3 regions of the Cobetia sp. 5-11-6-3 genome follow, and region 3 is predicted to be linked to each of the others. Evidence: predicted binding sites of a transcription regulator. Region 3 holds the regulator's gene; each other region holds the start of a gene.
What was found. Region 3 encodes sigma-54, which starts transcription at its own class of promoters, with help from an activator protein. Its sites were predicted from a motif close to TGGCACNNNNNTTGCTNT; they were not measured.
Positions count from the first base shown of each region.

Region 1: the regulator sigma-54 is predicted to act here: its motif matches at 1,791-1,808, upstream of HXS66_RS13140 (aminomethyltransferase family protein).
Region 2: the regulator sigma-54 is predicted to act here: its motif matches at 1,308-1,325, upstream of HXS66_RS14135 (putative urea ABC transporter substrate-binding protein).

Region 1 covers NZ_BLWJ01000007.1:206,832-210,088, forward strand. Annotated here, with positions in the region: gene glnT (type III glutamate--ammonia ligase) at 19-1,353, opposite strand; gene HXS66_RS13140 (aminomethyltransferase family protein) at 2,040-3,185, shown strand.
Region 2 covers NZ_BLWJ01000008.1:235,537-238,793, reverse strand. Annotated here, with positions in the region: gene HXS66_RS14145 (hypothetical protein) at 1-213, opposite strand, end outside; gene HXS66_RS14140 (hypothetical protein) at 259-705, opposite strand; guanidine-I (ykkC/yxkD leader) riboswitch at 1,019-1,127, shown strand; gene HXS66_RS14135 (putative urea ABC transporter substrate-binding protein) at 1,352-2,329, shown strand; gene HXS66_RS14130 (ABC transporter permease) at 2,438-3,257, shown strand, end outside.
Region 3 covers NZ_BLWJ01000001.1:798,748-802,004, reverse strand. Annotated here, with positions in the region: gene hpf (ribosome hibernation-promoting factor, HPF/YfiA family) at 1-140, opposite strand, end outside; gene HXS66_RS03350 (RNA polymerase factor sigma-54) at 740-2,188, opposite strand; gene lptB (LPS export ABC transporter ATP-binding protein) at 2,507-3,247, opposite strand; gene lptA (lipopolysaccharide transport periplasmic protein LptA) at 3,250-3,257, opposite strand, start outside.

The sequences.
Region 1 (3,257 bases), on a different contig from region 3:
GAGCGCCGCCGGATGAGATCAGAAGAATTCGGCGTAGCGTTTGACTTCCCACTCACTGACCTGGGCGTTGTAGTCCTGCCATTCCTCGCGCTTGAGGCGCATGAACTCGGCGCAGATCCCCTCGCCCAGGCTCTCGCGCAGAATGCTGTCCGCCTCGAGCGCATCGATGGCCAGCGAGAGATTCTGCGGCAGCGTCTCGATGCCCTTCTCGGCGCATTCGCTCGGGGTCAGCGAGTAGAGATTGATGTTGTGGGGCGTGCCCGGATCCAGCTTGCGCGCCACGCCATCCAGCCCCGCGGCGATGATGGCGGCGTGCACGAGATAGGGGTTGCAGCCGGCGTCCGGCAGGCGGAACTCGAGGCGACCGTAGGGCACACGCACCATGGCCGAGCGGTTGTTGTCCCCGTAGGCGATGAAGACCGGCGCCCAGGTCGCGCCGCTGGTGCTGCCGCCGCCGACCAGACGCTTGTAGGAATTGACGGTCGGCGCGGCAAAGGCACACAGCGCCGGGGCATGCGCCAGCAGACCGCCGAGGAAGTGATACGCCAGCGGCGACAGGCCCATGCCCTGGGAATCGGAGTCATCGCCGAACAGGTTGCGGCCGGTGTCATCACACACGGACAGGTGGAAGTGCATGCCGTTGCCCGGGCGGTCCGCCAGCGGCTTGGGCATGAAGGAGCACACCATGCCCAGATCATTGGCGATCTCGCCGGCAGCCATGCGCACGAAGGTGAAGCGGTCTGCCGAGGTCAGCGCATCGCTGTAGGTGTAGTTGATCTCGAATTGGCCATTGGCGTCCTCGTGATCGATCTGATAGACGTCGAAGTCCACCGCCTGCAGCGATTCGACCAGCCGTTCGAGGAATTCACGCGAACGCGACAGACCCTTGTAGTCGTAGCAGGGCTTGGCGAGGGTATCGCTCTCATCCACCGGCAACAGCTCACCCGCTTCCCCGCGGCGGAACAGCGAGAATTCCGGCTCCAGCCCGCTATTGAGTGTCCAGCCCTTCTCCTTCAGGCGCTCCAGCTGCTTGAGCAGTACCACACGGCTGTCGTTGGCGAACGGTTGCCCATTGACGTAGCCATCACAGGCCATGCGCGCATAGCCAGGCTGCCACGGCACCAGGCACAGCGAGCTCAGATCACCCCGCGCCATGAAGTCCGGCCCCTCCGGCGACATGCCGAGACCACTGACGGCGAAGCCGGCAAAGCCGGCGCCCTTCTCGACCACATCCATCAGGCAATTGGCCGGCACGGACTTGGTCTTGGCAGCGCCATGAATATCCACGAACTGCGCCAGCAAGTAGCGAATATCGTGATCCTTGATGAACTGTTGCGCCTTTTCGGGTGACATCTGGGTTTCCTCTGAGAGCGGACCGGGTTCCATCTCCCTCGACACTGTCTGCCACCCCGGGAAACCTGACCCCTTGTGGTGACACGCCACGCCAAGATAGCGGATGAAACGAGTTTTTGTGATTCCTGCTGGTCAACTTTATTTCCCTCAAAGAAAAGCATGCAGCATGCCATTTCGTCAGCTGTCGCCCTTAACTTTTCATCAACCTCCTGTTTTGTATGGAAATTTATTTTCCATAGGCGTTTTACCTCACCGGAAACGTCAGGTGATCCTGAGTGAAATCCTGCCCGTTTCTCGAAATAGGCATCATTTCGGCGCCCAAAGCCCCCTCTTCGCACCAGCATGACGCAAAGCGCTGATATTCACGCCCGAATTCGTGCTGCCAATCAGCGCCTGACCCGCTCAAGGGTTGCCGTGTCCATGGCCTTTGACGGAATTGGCAAGCCCCTTGCTTAACCATGAGGAATGTTTCTTTCCTTTCAAGAATCGACACTCATGCGATCAGGCAAGGCAAGCAGCAGGCACAAGCCCTTGTGAAGCGCCTGAATAGGCGCCTGAAGAGGCAACAGAACAACAACACCTCCTGCGGCGAATGCGCGTCTTGCGCGCCATCTTCGCCAGCACCAGCAGGACTACGGCACCACCCACTTACGCTAGGCAGCACGACTCACAGGAGAAAGGGACGCATGGCGAATTCATGGCGCATCTCGGCACTGGCCGAACAACACCGCAAGCTGGGCGCGGAGCTTGAAGACTGGAATGGCATGGGCACCGCCTGGAATTACGCCGTCTCGGACACGGCCGATGACCACGAGACCATCCGCACCCGCGCCGGTCTGATGGATGTCTCGGGGCTCAAGAAGATCCACTGCAATGGCCCGCACGCCCAGGCCGTGCTGGATTACGTCACCACGCGGGACATGTCCAAGCTGTATCCAGGCAAATCGGTGTACGCCAGCGTCTTGAATGAGGCCGGCAAGTTCGTCGACGACTGCATCGTCTATTGTCTGGCGCCGAACTCCTACCTCGTGGTGCACGGCACGGGCACCGCGAATGAAATGCTGGCCAAGAGTGCCCTGGGGCGCGCCGTCAGCCTGACCTTCGATGACGACATGCATGACATGTCACTGCAGGGGCCGGTCGCGGTGGATTTTCTGGAGCGTCATGTGCCGGGCATCCGTGAGCTGCGTTACTTCCACCATCTGCAGACCCAGCTGTTCGGCTACCACGTGATGATCTCGCGCACCGGCTACACCGGCGAGCGTGGCTACGAGATCTTCTGCAAGGCCAAGGACGCTCCCTCTCTGTGGGAACAGATTCTCGAAGATGGCACCGACATGGGCATCAAGCCGTGCAGCTTTGGCACCCTTGACTGGCTGCGGGTCGAGAGCCACCTGCTGTTCTACCCGGCGGACAATTCCGAAACCTACCCGTATCCCGACCAGCCGGTGGGCGACACCCTGTGGGAGCTGGGCCTGGACTTCACCGTCTCGCCGGGCAAGACCGAATTCCGTGGCGCCAGCGAACACTTCGCGCTGCAGGGCAAGGAGCGCGTCAAGGTCTATGGCGTGCTGTTGGACTCGAAAGACGTCGCCCAGATCGGTGACAAGATCTACGCCGACGGCAAGTGTGTCGGTGTCATCACCCAAGGCATGTACTCGCGCCTGAGCGATCGCTCCATGGCGCTGGCACGTCTCGAACCCGGCTATGCCGAGCATGGCACCCCGCTGACCCTCAAGACCGGCACTGACGGAGAGACCAGCCTCTCGGCCATCAGCCATTCCCTGCCCTTCGATGACCCGGAAAAGGCCAAGCGACTGGCGCGCGGCTGAGCACACGCACCATGTCGGGCACTGCAAGACCTGCAGTGACAACCGGGTGAAGTGGCAGGACGCATTGCGAAC
Region 2 (3,257 bases), on a different contig from region 3:
GATTCGCTCACCGTCACCGCTTACCACGTCATAGCCACGCTGATTAACCTCGGTCGCCATCTGACCATTGGTGATCAATGCAGCGTAAAGTTCACCAATGCGACCGCAGAGATGACGTAGTTCAGTCGGTGGCACGCCCCAGTTCAGTTCTCGCTCGAACCAGGCCATCGCCTCACCCAAGGATTGGATGATTTGCATCTGTGAAAGTGCCATGATCAACTACTCATAGAAGGTTGACATATGCATAATGCATTTATATTACGGCCTTATACGCTCTTCAAAACGTACTGACTTGTTCATCACTTTCAGTTTTGCAAGAGAAATCTGATACTGCCCGTTACTAGGTAATTTCTTTTCAGCAAACTGCTGCCAGACTAACGACCCCGGGCCATTATAGATTTCTTCAAAGCTACCATCGGGTAAAATCTTGATCACAATTGCATGCTCGGGCTCACTGCGAAATGCAACCGATTTCGCTTGTGTTGCCTTGATTTCGATCTTGGTACCGCACTTGGCGATAGCGTCATACCCTTTGTTGGAAGCAGTCAAAAGTTCTAGATTATAAGCATTGGCAACTAGACACTCTCCTAGACTCCCTACCATATGGCCATCTGGCGTAAAATGCCGTCCGGGGAACATTTCTTCCAGCTCATTAACAATATTATATAAGTCGCCTACCAAGCCTTTGAGTTTACCTTTATCCACAATTTATCCATCTATTATTTAGTATAACCACATATTATCTATACGATATTATAAAAACAACCAACTGTGCATCAAAAATATCTCTGGATTTCTCTCACTGGCCACTGGATAGCACTCACTCTCGACTGACTTCACCGAGGTGCAAGAAAGGGAGAAATTCGTCAAATTGGTGCAATGCAGGATTCCGATTTACTTGCCCATCTTGCACAAAACCTTATATATCATTGATTTATATATACAATTCCTCTCCGGCACACTTCCTGCTAGACATTCAGCGAGGCACCGATAGGCATACAACAATCGAAAATCTACACCAATGGAGCGCTAGGGTTCCGGTGACTGGCTGATGGCCGTCACGACTGGTCCGAGAGCACTCGACCTCCAAGCTGGGGGTTACACGGCGGGACAAAAGCCCGGGAGACGCAACGCCTGAAAAGGTCGGCGCCTCTCACTTTTTCCGCCGGAGATAACGACAATGACCCAGCCCACTCGCCTTTCCCCGTCTACGACTTCCCCCTCGGATGCCAGCGCCCAGGTGTCATCCGCTGCTGTCTCATCTGCTTCATCTACCATTTCCAGAAACGCTTCCAGACGTGCTGCGCTGGCCGGCGCTCTGCTGCTTGGCGCATCGCTGAGCCCGCAGGCCATGGCGCAGGATTCCTTCAGCGTGTGCTGGTCGGTGTATGCCGGCTGGATGCCGTGGGAATACGCGGACACCCAGGGCATCGTCGACAAGTGGGCCAAGAAGTACGACATCAATATCGATGTGGTACAGGTCAACGATTACGTCGAGTCCATCAATCAGTACACCTCCGGCAATGTCGATGGCTGCGCCATGACCAACATGGACGCCCTCACCCTCCCCGCCGCCAGCAGTGTCGATTCCACCGCGCTGATTCTGGGCGACTACTCCGATGGCAATGATGGCGTGATGGTACGCGACGGCGATTCCATCGAGTCCTTGAAGGACCGTGAGGTCAATCTGGTGCAGTTCAGTGTCTCCCACTACCTGCTGGCACGCGCACTGGACAGCGTCGGCATGAGCGAGCGCGACCTCACCACCACCAATACCGGCGATGCCGATATCGTCGCGCTGGCCAGCAACCCGGATACTCAGGCAGTGGTCACCTGGAACCCACAGCTGGCCACCCTCAAGGACATGCCCGGCTACACCGAAGTCTTCAATTCCAGCGATATTCCCGGCGAGATTCTCGACCTGATGGTCGTCAATACCCAGACATTGAAAGACAACCCGGACTTCGGCCATGCCCTCGTCGGCGCCTGGTATGAAGTGATGGAGAAGATGAAGGCCGGTGACGAAGCCGCGCTGACCCAGATGGCCGATGCCGCAGGCACGGACCTCGCCGGCTATCAGTCCCAGCTGGCCGCGACCCACATGTACTTCACTCCGTCAGAGGCTGTCAGCGCCTTCAATGACCCGAGCCTCAAGGACACCATGCAGCACATCGCCGACTTCAGCTTCGCGCAGGGGCTGCTGGGCGAAGGCGCGCCGGATGCCGGCTTCATCGGTATCGAGACGCCTGCCGGCATCGTCGGCAATGAGGGCAACGTGATGCTGCGCTTCGACCCGAGCTACACCGCCGCACTGGCCGATAGCCAGTAACGCCACGCAGTGGATGCCGCATACCAGCCGCAGGAAAGCTGTCTCTGTGGCTGGTGAACCGACCGCCTCCCTCGACCGCACCCTCGTTCGCACCCGTGGAGCCCGCGCATGAAACGCCTGATCAATCTGACACCCTCCCGTGGTGGCCGCTGGCTGCTCGGTGGCCTGCCCTTCGCGCTGCTGGCCATCCTCTACATCGTGCAGTCCAACCAGCGACTGCTCGACAACCCCAACGACCGCCTGCTGCCGTCCTTCGCGTCCATGGGCGAGTCCTTCGCCAAGCTGGCCACCGAGGTCAACGTGCGCACCGGTGACCTGCCGCTGTGGACCGACACCTTCGCCAGCCTCGAACGCCTGCTGGCCGGCGTGCTGATCAGTGCGCTGATCGGCCTGAGCGTCGGCCTGCTCACCGGCGGCCTGCCGCTGCTGCGCGCCAAGCTGTCCCCGCTGATCACCGTGCTGTCCCTGATTCCGCCGATGGCGATCCTGCCGATCCTGTTCATCGCCTTCGGGACGGGTGAGTTGGCCAAGATCGCGCTAATCGTCATCGGCATCACGCCCTTCCTGATTCGCGACCTGCAGAATCAGGCCCTGCGCCTGCCCGATGAGCAGCTAATCAAGGCCCAGACCCTGGGCGCCAGCTCCTGGCAGGTGCTGACCCGCGTGCTGCTGCCCCAGCTGACCCCGCGCCTTCTGAGCGCCACGCGTCTGGCACTCGGCAGCGCCTGGCTGTTCCTGATCGCCGCGGAAGCCATCGCCGCCCAGGACGGCCTTGGCTATCGCATCTTCCTGGTGCGCCGCTATCTGGCGATGGACGTCATCCTGCCCTACGTGGCCTGGATCACGCTGCTGGCCTTCCTGCTCGACCGTCTGCTGGTGCTCGTCTCGACCCGCGCCTTCCCCTGGTACCACGCTGAGGAGAGCCAAT
Region 3 (3,257 bases):
CGTTCCTTCTCGATCGACAGTGTCACCTGAACATTGGTGATGTTGTCGTAATGCCGTTCGAGGCGAGCGAGCTTCTCGTTGACATAATCGCGGAGAGGATCGGTGAGTTCCACATGATGCCCGGTGATATTCACTTGCATGGACACGCTCCTTTATCCAGCGGGTTGCCTTTGAATTGTAACCCTTTTTGACTGCGAGCAAACCCTGATTGAACGCGCGGCCACTTTCTGACTCCGGCCATGGTCTCGTGGCGATCATCTGCTGGCGAGAGCGGCGGTGCCGGTGTACCGAGCGTCTACCCCGACAATGCCCAAGCTTTGAACAAAGATCAACGCTGCGCTGCATCGTGGGGCAAGGCTTGTCTTCAACCCAGCGAGGGATATCAGCAGGTTCTTCATGAGCATCGCCTCGCATCACGGACGGAATGGGGCTCGAGAAACCGGCCGTTTGTGGCCAATGTCAGCATTTACGTCGACGTTCGTGTGGCAGGAGTCGGTGGGGACACCTGGCTATCTGTCCGTGGGATGTGAGAGAAAAAGAAAGCACTCTGGAGAAAAGTGGCTGGAAAAATAGGCAATTGGGGGCGTGAAGTCACTCACGCAGTCGCAAGGACAGGCATTGCCAACCGGTATTCAGACGACCGATTGGCAGATGATGCCAGGATGGCAGGTGCAAGGGGGCGAGCTTCAGCGCTCCGACGTGTGGAGCCCGCTGGCCTGCGGGTATCCGTTGTCGAGACTCACGCCAAGCGCTTGCGCTCGCTGGAGGAGGGGATGCCCATGGCCTCGCGATACTTGGCGACCGTCCGGCGCGCTACCTCGATGCCATCACTGGCCAGCAGATCCACCAGGCGTGAGTCGGACAATGGCTTGCGCGCCGGTTCTTCCGAGATCAGCTTGCGAATGCGCGCACGGATCGCGGTGCTGGAGTGCGCGTCACCGTTGCCGCTGCCACCCACCTGGCTCGAGAAGAAGAACTTGAGTTCGAACACGCCTCTCGGGGTGTGGATATATTTCTGGGTGGTCACCCGCGAGATGGTGGATTCGTGCATCTCGACCACTTCCGCGATGTTGGCAAGGATCAGCGGTTTCATGCCTTCTTCCCCCTGCTCGAGGAAGTCGATCTGGCGCGCCATGATCTCGCGGCCCACCTTGAGCAGGGTGTCGTTGCGTGAGGACAGGCTCTTCATCAGCCAGCGGGCTTCCTGAAGATTGTCCTTGAGGAAGGTGTTGTCCGCGGACTTGTCGGCCCGCTTGATGAGGGCGGCATATTCCGGCTGGATACGCAGCTTGGGCAGCGCTTCCGGGTTGAGCTCGACCTGCCAGCCGTGACGCGTATGACGGACCAGCAGGTCCGGGATGACGTAATCACTGGCAGGCTCGCCCCAGGCGGACGCCGGGCGCGGGTCGAGCGCCCGTACCAGACGAATGACGTGATCCAGCTCATCATCATCCAGGCTCAGGCGACGCTTGAGCAGCTTGCGATCGTCATTGCCCAGTGCCTCGAGGAATTGCCGCACCAGACGGCGGGCCTGGGCCAGCAATGGCAGATCGTCCGGCAGCAGGGCCAGCTGCAGCAGCAGGCATTCGCGCAGGTCTCGAGCGAACACACCGGTGGGATCGAACTGCTGAAGGCGCAGCAGGACCTGCTCGAGTTCCGACGCCTTGAGGCCGGGCAGTCCCTGACCTCGCAGGCCATCGACCAGTTCGTCCAGGCTCATGCTCAGGTAGCCGGCCCCATCCACCGCATCGATCAGACTCTCCGCCATCTGCCGTTCACGCGCATCGAGGTCCGTCATCGCCAGCTGCCAGCGCAGATGGTCCTGCAGGCTTTCGACACTGGTGTTGCGATCGAAGTCCGGCCCGTCCTCGCTCGAGCTTCCGCTGCCGGAACTGGTCAGGCTGCCTGCGTGGTCCTGGTAGAGGTCCGACCAGTCACTGTCGAGAGGGTATTCTTCAGGAATCTCGCTGTTGGTCTCGGAGGTGGAGATCTCGCTCTTGTCCTGTGTCTCCGCGACATCCAGCGACTCGTATTCCTCGTCAAGCTCCAGCATGGGGTTTGACTCGAGCGCCTGCTGTATCTCCTGACGCAGGTCCAGCGTCGACAACTGCAGCAGCTGGATCGCTTGCTGAAGTTGCGGGGTCATGGTCAGGGAAGTGCCGAGTCGAAGCTGCAAGGTGGGTTTCATGGGGTCTGTCATTCACGGCAAAGGAACGTGCATCTACGCTATACCGTGGGTCGGGGCACTGACAAGGGGCAGTCGAGAATATTCAAGCAACTTGCATGCCATGTTGCCACCAAGGTGGTATGGACGTCATGCATTCGAGTGAGGTGTGGCAGAGCAGGAGGGTTCACGGGGAGATTACGCAAGCGCATGTCGAGGCGCTTGCGTGAGGGGGCGGGGAACGAGGCCCCGACAGTGAAGCAGGAAGTGGCGGGTGGTGGAGGGTGCTGGTGAGAGCAGAAGAGGTCGGACGGCACTCACCAGGCTGACGGCACTCTCGGGCTAGAGCTTGAACTCATGGCCCAGGTAGACATCACGCACCTGCTGGTTGGCGAGGATGGTGTCGGCGTCGCCATGCGCGATGATCTGACCATCGCCCACGATGTAGGCGGTATCGCAGATGTCGAGTGTCTCGCGCACGTTGTGGTCGGTGATCAGCACCCCGATGCCGCGGTCGCGCAGCTGGCGCACGATGCTCTTGATCTCGCCCACCGAGATGGGGTCCACGCCGGCAAACGGCTCATCGAGCAGCACGAAGTCCGGCTCGGTGGCCAGTGCGCGAGCGATCTCCACGCGGCGGCGCTCCCCGCCGGAAAGGCTCATGCCGGCACTGTCACGAATATGCGTGATGCTGAACTCGTTGAGCAGCTCCTCCAGGCGTGCCTTGCGTCCGTTGCGATCCAGGTCCTTGCGCGTCTCGAGGATCGCCATGATGTTGTCGGACACCGAGAGCTTGCGGAAGATCGAGGCTTCCTGGGGCAGATAGCCGATGCCGGCGCGAGCCCGCTGATGCATGGCGGCGCCGGACAGGTCGTGGTCATCGATGGTCACGCTACCGGCATCCGAGCGCACGAGGCCGACGATCATGTAGAACGAGGTCGTCTTGCCGGCCCCGTTGGGGCCCAGCAGGCCTACGATGTCACCTTGGCGGATTTCCAGCGAGATGTCCTTGACGACCTTGCGACCCTTGTAGGCCTTGGCCAGATGACGAGCGCTGAGGGTACGTGGGCTGGCAGCAGTCATGCTCATTGGT